Regions from separate parts of the Paenarthrobacter sp. NPDC018779 genome, predicted to be linked through region 1. Evidence: riboswitches for the same ligand, from Rfam matches in the RefSeq annotation. Region 1 holds a riboswitch; each other region holds the start of a gene.
The links. A riboswitch is a leader RNA that binds a small molecule or an ion and turns the genes downstream of it on or off. The one in region 1 is predicted to bind thiamine pyrophosphate.
Positions count from the first base shown of each region.

Region 2: it holds a riboswitch for thiamine pyrophosphate, as region 1 does, so the genes downstream of both, thiO (glycine oxidase ThiO) here and thiC (phosphomethylpyrimidine synthase ThiC) in region 1, are expected to answer to the same signal.
Region 3: it holds a riboswitch for thiamine pyrophosphate, as region 1 does, so the genes downstream of both, thiD (bifunctional hydroxymethylpyrimidine kinase/phosphomethylpyrimidine kinase) here and thiC (phosphomethylpyrimidine synthase ThiC) in region 1, are expected to answer to the same signal.

Region 1 covers NZ_JBIRZS010000021.1:16,394-20,578, forward strand. The annotation lists gene ACH488_RS17845 (hypothetical protein) at 1-326, opposite strand, end outside; gene ACH488_RS17850 (VOC family protein) at 439-1,311, opposite strand; gene ACH488_RS17855 (amidohydrolase family protein) at 1,390-2,472, opposite strand; TPP riboswitch at 2,558-2,665, shown strand; gene thiC (phosphomethylpyrimidine synthase ThiC) at 2,660-4,185, shown strand, end outside.
Region 2 covers NZ_JBIRZS010000002.1:166,989-171,173, reverse strand. The annotation lists gene ACH488_RS03165 (hypothetical protein) at 1-137, shown strand, start outside; gene ACH488_RS03160 (thiazole synthase) at 212-1,009, opposite strand; gene thiS (sulfur carrier protein ThiS) at 1,013-1,249, opposite strand; gene thiO (glycine oxidase ThiO) at 1,246-2,505, opposite strand; TPP riboswitch at 2,498-2,617, opposite strand; gene thiE (thiamine phosphate synthase) at 2,645-3,310, shown strand; gene ACH488_RS03140 (ferritin-like fold-containing protein) at 3,307-3,975, opposite strand; gene ACH488_RS03135 (RNB domain-containing ribonuclease) at 4,017-4,185, shown strand, end outside.
Region 3 covers NZ_JBIRZS010000001.1:61,438-65,622, forward strand. The annotation lists gene ACH488_RS00325 (Rne/Rng family ribonuclease) at 1-1,458, shown strand, start outside; TPP riboswitch at 1,532-1,630, shown strand; gene thiD (bifunctional hydroxymethylpyrimidine kinase/phosphomethylpyrimidine kinase) at 1,622-3,142, shown strand; gene rplU (50S ribosomal protein L21) at 3,486-3,794, shown strand; gene rpmA (50S ribosomal protein L27) at 3,854-4,117, shown strand.

The DNA.
Region 1 (4,185 bases):
TCCTGCTCCGCCCAGGCGGCTGCGACATCGTCCAGGACATTGCCGTCTCCCTCGCTTTCATAGCTGAGGAGTTCAGCCAGCGCACGCACCATGGCCTCGGGAACACCCAGGAGCGCGTCGCTGGTGACGTCCACCAGGGCCAGCTCGTAATCGGCCCCGGCAGCATGCACGGCCTGCCCGGCAAGATCGCCAAGTTGTTCAACTTCGAAATCAGTGATGCCATCGATCCGGACGGCGGACCCGGCAACGTCGGCGCCGCGTTCAAGGGCCGCAGCCCGCTTCAGTGCTTCGTCGTGGGTGGCTACAAAAATTTCGGCAAAGCCCATGGGAACTACTCTCATTCCGTCGTGCTGACAAGTCGCGGATACGGACCCGCAGGCCCGTTCCCCGCCACTGCCCAGCCTAGTGCAGCAGACACCCGGCCGGTGCGACACGCCCCTAGCGGACGGCAACCCGCAATTGGTTCCGCCAAGGGTCTTCGAAGCGCAGTTCCTTCCCGGTGTGGTGACTCTGCAGCCCGGCGACCTTGAGGCGGTCAGCCAGCGCCCGCACGTCATCGTCATCAGGGACTTCGATCAGCACTTCACCGAGGCCCAGGGTGTCGCGGCGCGGCCCGGCGCCGCGGCTGTTCCACACATTCATGGCCATGTGGTGGTGGTACCCACCCGCCGAAACGAACAGCGCCTGGCCATGCCACCCGGCAGTCCGCTCGAAGCCCAGGGTATCCACATAGAACTTCTGCGCCGTGGCCACGTCACCCACCTGCAAGTGGACATGCCCGATTCCCGCGCCGGCCTTGGCCTGTCCCGTCACAGCCTCTTCACTGAGGTACTGCTGGAGGTAGGCCTGCGGCGGAAGCGCCACGTTGTCCATCACCACGTTCTTACCGTCCCACTGCCAGACCTCGCGCGGCTTGTCATAGTAGAGCTCAATGCCGTTGCCCTCAGGGTCGGTGAAGTAGAACGCTTCGCTCACCAAATGGTCAGCGCTGCCAACGAATGCCCGCGGTTCGTACTGGGCAGCTGTGGCGATGGTTGCCGCAAGCGACGGCTGGTCATCGAAAAGGATGGCCGTATGGAACAGGCCCGCCTCGCCGCGACCGGGGACCTGGAGCCCGGCGGCCGGGGCCAAATGCACCACCGGCTTGCCTTGGCGGCCCAAGTACAGGCCGCCATCCTGCTCGGCCACCACCTGGAGGCCCAGGGCGCGCTGGTAGTAGTCGCCCATGACTTTCATGTCGCCGACCTTGAGCATCACCGCGCCCATGGTGAGTTCGGCAGGCAGCAGGTCCTGGGTGGATGAGGTGGTCATGTGATGCTCCTGGTAATGAAGGTGGCCGCTTTTCGGCTCGCTCTATCTGTCTAAATTACTTGAAGCTTCAATTTATTCCTAGCGGATGACCGCACCCCGCAGAACAACATGGTTGAGTTCGCTGACGGTCGCCAGGTTGTGCCGGGGGTCTTCTCCGCAAACCACGACGTCGGCACTCGCGCCTTCACTGATGGCGTCGGCTCCCAGCCACGCCCGGGCACCCCAAGTGGCAGCGTTGAGGACAGCGGCAGGCGGCAGGCCGGCGTCGTGCAGTTCCTGCATTTCGTCCGCGATCCGGCCGTGTTTGATGACGCTTCCGGCGTCCGTACCCGTATAGATGGCGACTCCCGCTTCGAAAGCCTCAAGGACGCGTTCGCGGCGCCGCTCCCACAGGGCAGTCATGTGCCGGGCATAGTCCGGGAACTTGGGCATGGCCTGGGCGGCGATGTCCGGGAACGTTGCGATGTTGATCAGCGTGGGCACGATGGGCACCTGCTGCTCCACCAAACGGGGGATGTGCCGCGGCAAGAGACCGGTGGCGTGCTCGATGCAGTCAATACCGGCGTCGAGCATCTGGTCCACTGTGTCTTCGGCGAAGCAGTGCGCGGTCACGCGGGCGCCTTCGTCGTGGGCAGCGGCAATGGCGTCCTTGACCACGGCGGCGGGAAACGACGGGGCGAGGTCTCCGACGCCACGATCTATCCAGTCGCCCACCAGTTTCACCCAGCCGTCACCGTCGCGGGCTTCCTTGCGCACTGTCTCCACCAGCTCATCGGGCTCCACCTCGTGGCCCAGGCCTCGAAGGTAGCGGCGGCTCCGCGCGATGTGCCGCCCCGCCCGGATCAGCCGTGGAAGGTCCGCGCGCTGCTGGACCCAGCGAGTGTTGCTGGGCGAGCCGGCGTCCCTGATCAGCAGCGTGCCGGCGTTCCGGTCTGTTTCTGCCTGATCCAAGGTGGTTTTCTCGTCCACGCTTCCGCCCGGACCGAGGCCAATGTGGCAGTGGGCGTCCACGAAGCCGGGAAGGACCCAGCCTTCGAGCACTACGTCCGGCGCTTCCTGCGGCCGTTGAAAGGTCAGCAGGCCGTCCACAGACCACATTCCCTGGTGCTCTTGGTGGGCCTCGACCAGCACGGGGCCGCTGAATTCAATGATGTTGGCCATGGCAGAAGCCTAGTGCTCCCCCGCCGGCCACGTCCTGCCGGGCGGCTTGTGACTGGGACCACCCGGAGAGCTGTGGTAGCTTCGTCTACGACCACACGGGGGCCCCTGCAGGGGCTGAGATCGGACTGACGCAGTCTGCGACCGTTGAACCTGTCCGGGTAATGCCGGCGAAGGAAGTGAGTAATCCTTGAGCACCACAGAAACACAGCACAGCCCTGCCCAAAACCAGTCTGTTCCCACAGAGGAGACGGTCACGCAGTCGCTGAAGTCCCATTCGCTGGCGTGGCTGGAAGATCCCCGCCACGGCATCCGCGTACCGGTGACCGAAATTGCGCTGGAGCCATCGCCCAACGGCCAGGCCAACGATCCCCTGCAGGTGTACCGCACCGCCGGACCGGGCAGCGATCCGGTAGTGGGCCTGCGTCCTTTCCGGCAGCCCTGGATAGAGGAACGCCGGGACACCGAAAGCTACAGCGGCCGTGAACGGAACCTGCTCGACGACGGCAAGTCGGCTGTGCGCCGAGGCGCGGCGTCGGCGGAATGGAAGGGCGCCCAGCCGGTGCCCCGCCGCGCCAAAGAAGGCAAGACCGTCACGCAGATGCACTACGCCAAGCAGGGCATCGTGACCCCGGAAATGCGCTTTGTGGCGCTGCGGGAAAACTGCGACGTTGAGTTGGTCCGCAGCGAAGTGGCCGCAGGCCGCGCTATCATCCCGAACAACATCAACCACCCCGAATCCGAGCCGATGATCATCGGCAAGGCTTTCCTGGTGAAAATCAACGCCAACATCGGCAATTCGGCTGTGACCAGCTCCATTGCCGAGGAAGTGGACAAACTGCAGTGGGCCACCCAGTGGGGTGCCGACACTGTCATGGACCTGTCCACGGGAGACGACATCCACACCACGCGCGAGTGGATCATCCGGAACTCCCCCGTGCCCATCGGCACGGTCCCCATTTACCAGGCCCTGGAGAAAGTCAACGGCGAAGCCAACAAACTCACCTGGGAGATCTTCCGTGACACGGTGATTGAGCAGTGCGAGCAGGGGGTGGACTACATGACCATCCACGCGGGGGTCCTCCTTCGCTACGTTCCTCTGACGGCCAACCGGGTGACGGGAATCGTTTCGCGTGGCGGCTCCATCATGGCGGGCTGGTGCCTGGCCCACCACGAGGAGAACTTCCTCTACACCCACTTCGATGAGCTGTGCGAAATCTTCGCCAAGTACGATGTCGCGTTCTCGCTCGGTGACGGACTGCGTCCCGGCGCCACCGCCGACGCCAACGATGCCGCGCAGTTCGCCGAGTTGGACACCTTGGCCGAACTGACACAGCGTGCATGGGAGTACGACGTCCAGGTCATGGTGGAAGGGCCGGGGCACATCCCGTTCCACCTGGTCCGGGAAAACGTGGAACGGCAACAGGAATTGTGCAAGGGCGCCCCCTTCTACACCCTGGGACCCCTCGTGACCGACGTCGCGCCCGGCTACGACCACATCACCTCGGCCATTGGAGCCACGGAGATTGCCCGCTACGGCACGGCCATGCTGTGCTACGTGACCCCCAAGGAACACCTGGGCCTGCCCAACAAGGACGACGTCAAGACAGGCGTGATCACGTATAAGATCGCAGCCCATGCCGCAGACCTCGCCAAGGGACATCCCGGTGCGAACGAACGCGACGACGCCCTCTCCAAAGCGCGCTTCGAATTCCG
Region 2 (4,185 bases), on a different contig from region 1:
AGCCTGGGCTGACGTGGATTCCCTATGTGCTGCCCATCGTGCTGGGTACGGCAGCTGCCGCAGGCGCGGTGGTCTACCTGGGCCGTACGCGTACTTCGCGGGACACCACGGCCCTGACCAAGGCCCTGCGTCTCTAGGCAGGTCCCTGACCACCGGCGTTAAACAGCTGTGGCCACCGCCCTAAAAGGTGGTGGCCACGACTGTTTAAGGGTCAGAGGAACTCTGCGCGGCCCTCCATGGCTGAGGACGCCAAGGCGTGCTCCCGGCGTGGAATCCGTCCGGCCTGGCGGGCGAACCGGCCGGACAGGACTGCGTGTTTGAACGCCTCGCCCATCAGGGCCGGGTTCTGGGCCCGGGTCACAGCGGTGGCCAGGAGGACAGCGTCACACCCCAGCTCCATGGCAAGCGCCGCGTCGGAGGCCGTGCCGATACCAGCGTCCAGGACCACTGGGACAGAAGCGCGGGAGACGATGACCTCGATATTGTGCGGGTTGAGGATACCCAGGCCCGTTCCGATCGGCGCGCCGAGCGGCATGACGGCTGTGGCGCCAAGGTTCTCCAGGCGCAGGGCCAACACGGGATCGTCGTTGGTGTAGGCGAACACCTTGAAGCCCCGGTTCACCAATTGTTCCGTGGCCTCCACGAGTTCCACCGCGTCGGGAAGAAGGGTGTGTTCGTCAGCGATGACCTCAAGCTTGACCCAGTCGGTCTCCAACGCCTCGCGTGCCAGTTCAGCGGTCAGCACCGCGTCCTTGGCAGTGAAGCAGCCTGCGGTGTTGGGCAGCACCCGGATGTTGTTGTCCACCAGGAGTTGGAAGAGCGAACCGGCCTCTGCCGGAGAGTAACGCCGCATGGCCACGGTGGTCAGTTCCGTCCCGGAGGCCAGGAGTGCGGCTCCCAGGCCTTCGAGGCTGGGGGCGCCTCCCGTTCCCATGATGAGGCGGGAGGTCAGTTCAACACCGTCAATGACCAAGGGGTCGATCCGGGTTTCGATGCTTGTTGTGGTCATGGTTCAGCCTCCTTGGACGGCGGTAACGAGTTCCAGTTCATCGCCTTCAGCGAGGTCCGTTGCGGCCCACTGGCTGCGCGGCACTACTTCGGAGTTGCGTGCGACGGCGACACCCAGCTTGCCGCCGTCGGCCGCCTGTCCGCGGTGGTCCAGTTCACGGCCGGTGACGGACGTGACCAGGGTGCTGACGGAGGCCCCGTCCACTACTGAGTGGTGGGCCCCGTTGAGTTTGATGTTCATGCTGATTCCTTGGTGAATGGTCTTGTGTGCGCCGAGGTATGGATGGCGGGTGCACTTCCCGGCGGCCCAAAGCGGTCCGGCCTGAAGCGCGTCCACCGGGGATCGGCCGAGCCCGTTATCAAGCCGCCCACGATTGCCGCGGCCGCGGGAGTCAGGAGAACTCCGTGCCGGAAGAAGCCCGTGGCGACGATGAGGCCCTGGACCTCTCCGCCGGCGCCCGCCACGCGTCCCAGCAGCGGGGCATTGTCCGGTGTTCCCGGCCTTGCCCGGGCGGTCGTTTCGAGGAGCTCCAGTTCGGCGACGGCGGGGACAAGGACCTGGGCATCGCGCAGGAGCTGGTAGACGCCCCCGGCCGAGACGGCGTTGGAGCTGCTGGACAACCCGTCTTCACGCTGGGTGGCCCCTATCACCACGGTCCCGTCCTCACGGGGGACGATATAGACCGGCACACCCCTCACCATTCCGCGGACAGTGGAGGTGACGAGGGGTTGCAGTGACTCCGGGACGCGCAGCCTGAGGATATCCCCGTAGACCGGCCGCAACGGGAGATGGAGCTGCTCCGGGAGGCTGCTGATGGTCGCAGCATCCAGGCCATTGGCAAGGACAGTTTCCTTGGCCAGGACCCGCCCACCGCCGCTGAGTTCAACGCCGCCTACGCGTCCTCCGGCCCAGAGCAGGCTGACGGCCGGTTCCCGAACGTGGAACCCGTCTTCGGTCCCCTCGATCCAGCTGGTGTCGGCGGGACGGTGGGCAGCCAGACCCGCCAGGAGGCACGCTGCAAGCTTGCGCGGATCCACCTGGTGGTCGGCCGGAATGTGGAACGCGCAGGAAATTTGGGGACTCAACAGTGGCTCGCGCCCACGGGCATCCCTCAGCAGGAGTGGCTCCACCTGGAGTCCCGCAGCCACCTGGACTGCCCGGAGGTCCGCGAGCGCACGGCGGTCGGCGGCGTCGGCACCCACGGCGAGGGTCGCCGTCGTGCGGTATCCGGCCGCTTCCCTCGACGCGGCGAGGCTGTCCACGAAAGCCGGCCAGCGCCGCGACGATTCCAGCATGAGTTCCAGGAGGTCTTCCTCCTGGTAGTGGAGCTCGCTGACGGGCGCCAGCATGCCGGCGGCGGCAAACGTTGCTCCGCTTGCCGGTGCCGGGTCGATAAGGACCACTGAACGGCCCACGCGTCGCGCCTCATGCGCAATCCCGAGTCCAATGACGCCGCCCCCGATGACGGCGACATCTGCGTGAATGGCTTCTGCCATGGATTCCCTTCCCTACGCCGGTACTAGCCGGATCAGGTCAAGCGGTCGGCGCTGAAGCCCTCTCAGCCGGACGGTCATAAAGTCGATCGTCGCGGCTCCCGCAGTACGTGCCCAGTTTAGAGGAACTACTCTGGTTTGCATGACCCAGCCTGATCTCCTTTCCCCTGCCCGCCTGTATTTGTGCACCGACGCCCGCCGGCGGCAGGACGATTTCGAAGACTTTGTGGACGCCGCGTTCGAGGGCGGAGTGGATATCATCCAGCTCCGCGACAAGACGCTCGAGGCTGCCGAAGAACTGGAACTGCTGGAGGTCCTGAACAAGGTTGCCAGCCGCCACGGACGCCTCTGGGCCGTCAACGACCGTGCCGATGTTGCCCGTATTTCCGGGGCTCCGGTGTTCCACATCGGCCAAAAGGACATCCCTTTGGGGGCGGCCCGTGAGCTGCTCCCGGACGGGGAAACAATCGGCCTTTCCACCCACTCGCCTGAGCAGGTGGACGCGGCTGTGGCTGCTTCCCGGGGTACGGGTGGCCTGGACTACTTCTGCGTAGGACCCCTCTGGGCCACGCCCACAAAGCCGGGCCGCGCTGCTGTGGGGCTGGACCTGGTCACATATGCTGCGGAAGCCGTAAAACAAGCCGGGGTGGACCTGCCCTGGTTCGCCATCGGCGGCGTGGACCTTGAAAACGTGGAGCAAGTGGTTGCCGCCGGCGCCAGCCGCATCGTGGTGGTCCGCGCCATCACCGAGGCGGCGGACCCGACGGCGGCCGCGCGGGCACTGCTTGCGGCGCTCGACGCGGCCTAGGCCGTCAACCCAAGCCCCGTCATGCGGCGCCCGTGCCGTTCGGCCAGCTCGGCGGTGAGCTGATGGACTGCGGCACGGGATCCGCGTCCATCGCGCAGCAGTGGTCCAAGGTCCGGGTGCTCCAGGCCTACCCGCTGGGCCTGGGTGAGGGCCTCCCCCACAATCCTGCGGCCCCAAAGCGAGAGCCGCGAAGCCAGCCGGGGGGCATCCCGCAGTGCCCGGCGCAGCAGGATCCGCAGGGCCTCCGTAGCCTGGTCGGCCGAGCAGACCTGCTGGACGAAATGCTGGATCCCGGAATCGAGGAACCCGGCGACAGTTCGGTAAAAGTCCGCCGAGACGGTGTCTATGACATAGGCCTTCGTCACCGACTCGAACCAGTCACCGGGTGGGGTCCGCTCGTGGAAATGGTCGAAGGAGCCCTGGAACGGGAGCATGGCATCCTCTGGATCGTTCCCCATTTCGGTGAGCCGGCCACTGATCACGGCGTAGTTTCCGAAGGCGCCAACAGCGATCTTGGCCAGCATGGCCCGTTCGCGAAGCGTCGGTGCCATACGGGAGTCGGAGGACAACCGCCCAAAGGCGGATAACTCCCCGTAGGCCATGGCACCCAGCAGCCCGGCGGCGAGCTGTCCCGGGGAGTCGTTGCGGCCGGTGGAGGTGCCCATGTTCCAAGACTATCCGTCGAATTCGGGCTAGTCTGACTTTCGTGTCACATCATCGGATAGCGCCCAACGTCGACGATTCTTCCGACCAGCTCGCGGAGTCCTTGGCCGCGCTCAGGACCGAGCTGGAACTGCCCGCGGAGTACCCCGGCGAAGCGTTGGCGGAGGCACGAGCGGCCGTTGAACACCATCAACTACCCGCCCGGGATTTGC
Region 3 (4,185 bases), on a different contig from region 1:
AAGGTGGTCCGTGACGTCTTCAACGAGGACTTCTCGAAGCTGATCGTTTCCGGTGACGATGCCTGGGACACCATTGAGGCTTACGTCACCTATGTGGCGCCGGACCTGGTGGGCCGGCTCGAAAAGTGGACCAAGGACCAGGACATTTTCTCGGCTTGGCGCATCGACGAGCAGATCCACAAGGCCCTGGAACGCAAGGTCTTCCTGCCGTCGGGCGGATCCCTGGTGATCGACCGTACCGAGGCCATGACCGTGGTGGACGTCAATACCGGGAAGTTCACCGGCAGCGGTGGAAACCTCGAGGAGACCGTCACCAAGAACAACCTTGAGGCCGCAGAGGAGGTTGTCCGCCAGCTGCGCCTGCGCGATATCGGTGGCATCATCGTCATCGACTTCATCGACATGGTGCTCGAATCCAACCGCGACCTGGTGCTGCGCCGCCTCGTGGAATGCCTGGGCCGGGACCGTACCAAGCATCAGGTGGCCGAAGTGACATCGCTCGGCCTGGTGCAGATGACGCGCAAGCGCATGGGCACGGGCCTGCTGGAGGTCTTTGGCGAGCAGTGTGAGCACTGTGCCGGACGCGGTGTGGTGACCCACGACGAGCCCGTGGAGCATCGGCGTGCCAACGTCGTTGCCGCCGAGCAGCACCGGCCGCACGCCGACACCCAGCAGCAGCCTTCCACCCGGACTGAGCGGAAGCGCCGCCGCGGCAAGGGCGGGGGGCAGCCGGCAGAGAGCCCGACGCCGGTCCACGCCGCTGCCTCTCCCGCGCCTTCGACGCCGGTGCCCGAGCCGGTGGACCCCGCCCGGCAGGCCAAAGCGCAGGCCACCAGGGCTGCCCTGGCCACGATTGCCGCTGCAGCGCACGCTGCCCACCTGCACGATGACGAGGTTCACCGGGCCGAGGAGGAAGCACGTGCCGCAGCCGCCGCCGCAACCGGGGCTGGAGCGGAGCACGCTGACGAGGTGCCGGATTCAAGCGGCGCCGAGGGCACCCCGCGTGCCACGCCGGTGCTCCGGTTCGGTGGTGAAGAGGTTGCCTTGCCCTTCGTGGAACACCACGAGGAGCCGGCTTCGGAGAAGCCTGCCATGACTTTGGACCTGTTGGCCGAGGCTTTCTCCCACCTGGGTGGGGGTCCTGTGACTGTCGAAAGCCAGGATGAGCCGGCCGCCCCTGATGCTGCTCCGGCGGAAACTGTCCCGTCCCGGCAGGCTGCTGCGGAGGAAAGCGATCCGTCCAGCCGTGCCCGCGGTCGGCGTGGTCGCCGGAACCGCAGCGCCAGCCGGGCGCAGGGTGCTGCCAACGAGACCACGGTGGAGCACCACGAGGTGTCCGCTTCCACCGGTGGGGGAGCGGCCCATGAAGCCAAGGCGCCGCAGGAGCAGGCCAAGAAGGAGTCCGCTGCTTCTGAGCCGATTATCCTCGGCGTGGGGGTTCCGGCCTCGGAACTCTAGGCATTGCCAACGTCATGTAACGGACCGAGGGTCCGGCAGTAGCTACTGCCGGACCCTCGGTCCGTTAGGCTTGGTCACTGACACGGGGTGCCAGGCGTTGGGCCGGGCTGAGATCCAGACCCGTTGAACCTGTCCGGTTAGCACCGGCGAAGGGATGTCCCTCATGACTTCATCGTTGAATTCAGCCGTCTACGCCGTGGCCCGCACCGGCCGGCAATACCCGCGTGTCCTCAGCATCGCCGGTTCCGACCCCTCCGGCGGCGCAGGAATCCAGGCAGACCTGAAAAGCATTGCCGCCCACGGTGGCTACGGGATGGCAGTGGTCACGGCGCTCACGGCGCAAAACACCCTGGGTGTTACTGCCGTCCATGTCCCGCCCGTGGACTTCCTGCGGCAGCAGCTTGAGGCGATCAGCAGCGATGTAACCATCGACGCCGTCAAGATCGGGATGCTGGGCGACGCCGAAGTGATCGGCGAGGTGCGTGGCTGGCTCGAGAAGGTGCGTCCCGCCGTCGTGGTCCTTGATCCGGTAATGGTAGCTACCAGTGGTGACCGACTCCTCCGGGAATCCGCCGAAGCCGCACTGCGCGAACTTTTGCCGCTGGCCGACCTCATCACCCCCAACATTCCTGAACTGGCCATGTTGCTGGGGGAGCCGGAGGCGACGGACTGGTCCACCGCCCTCGAACAGGGCAAGCGGCTCGCTGCCGAATGCGGAAACACCGTGCTGGTGAAGGGCGGACACTTGGCAGGAGCCGAGTGCCCCGATGCGCTCGTCAACACGAACGGGCTGCTGCGGCAGGACTTTGTCTCGGTGGCAGGGCCACGGGTGGAGACGAAGAACAGCCACGGAACGGGCTGCTCATTGTCCTCGGCGCTGGCCACGGTCCAGGCGCGGACGGGAGACTGGGAAGCGTCGCTGCGGGAGGTCAAGCCCTGGCTCCTGCAGGCCCTGGCCACGGCGGATGTGCTGGAGGTGGGCCATGGCAGCGGCCCCATCAACCACTTCCACCAAGCACAGCAGGCTGGAGGCCCGGGGGCTTTCGCCGCCCGCCTGTGGGAGGAAGCGGCACCTGAACTGGACGCCATCTACGGCCTCGACTTCATCCACGGGTTGGAGTCTGGCAGCCTCCCAGAACCCCAGTTCAACTACTACCTCGCGCAGGATGCCCTTTACCTCAACGGCTATTCGCGGGTGCTGGCACGCGCAGGTGCCCTCGCTCCCACCGAGGAAGAACAGCTGTTCTGGGCCAGGTCCTCGCAGCTCTGCCTCGAGGTCGAATCCGAACTGCACCGGAATTGGCTGAGCACCAGGCAGGCCGCTACCCACACCGGTCCTGTCACCAAGGCCTATGTGGACCACCTGCTGGCGGCCTCGGCCTCTGGAAGCTACGGCGTGCTGCTCGCGGCGATCCTGCCCTGCTACTGGCTCTACGCCGAGGTGGGACACCAGCTCCACGCGAATTACGTCAAGGCAGGGTCCCCGTCGGAGCACGCGTATGCGGACTGGTTGAAGACCTACGCCGATGAAGACTTCGCCGAGGCCACCCGCAAGGCCATTGGCTTCACAGACGCGGCCGCGGTGGTCGCTTCCAGCCAGGACCGGGCTGCCATGGTGGAGGCTTTCGCCCATTCGTGCCGCCATGAGACTGCCTTCTTCGACGCCCCGCGGTTGTACGCCTAAAGGACCACCCGCGCGTCGAAGAGGTGAAATCCCGGTAAAGCGTCCAGGAGCCTGTAGGCTGTATGGGCACGGTGCCGGGAAAGTCCGTTCCTACTGGTGACTAGCGTCACGCGGTGGCTTCCGGACCCGGCCTCATTTGCAGCCGAGGGTCGAATTAGCGTAATCTTGATCTTCGGTGCTTACGCCAACACTTGGGTTATGCCCCCTGGAATTATTCACGGGATGACTCGCGGGCTTCGATCTGGAGTCCACGGCGTTGAGGCACAGCGTGAACCAGGCCTGATTCCGGTTCGAGTTCCGCACGCAAATTTAGTAAGAAACGTCGAGAGAAGTGAGTACCCAAGTGGTGTACGCGATTGTCCGCGCAGGCGGCCGCCAAGAAAAGGTTTCCGTTGGAGACTACGTAACGCTGAACCGCGTCCCCGGTGGAGCCGGCAGCACGCTTGAGCTGCCCGCCTTGCTCCTGGTTGACGGCGACAAGGTCACCTCCGCTGCTGCGGACCTGGCCAAGGTGAAGGTCACGGCCGAGATCCTGGAGGACCTCCGTGGTCCCAAGATCGTCATCCAGAAGTTCAAGAACAAGACCGGCTACAAGAAGCGCCAGGGTCACCGTCAGGAACTGACCAAGATCAAGATCACGAGCATCGCGTAACTTTCCTTACGCAGTTCAGATTTTCAGTTTCCCCACATATTTAGAGGCAGGCATTTCACATGGCACACAAAAAAGGCGCGAGCTCCACTCGCAACGGTCGTGACTCCAACGCACAGCGCCTCGGCGTCAAGCGTTTCGGTGGCCAGGTAGTTTCCGCAGGCGAAATCATCGTTCGCCAGCGTGGAACCCACTTCCACCCCGGTGCAGGCGTGGGTCGCGGTGGCGACGACACCCTGTTCGCACTCCAGGCTGGTGCGGTTGAGTTCGGTACTCGCCGCGGCCGTCGCGTAGTGAACATCGTTGCTGCTGCAGCTGCAGAGTAACAACAAGTTCTGAACCGGTGGAGCGGGCCCAAAAGGCCCGCTCCACCGTTCTTTTAACCGCATTACAA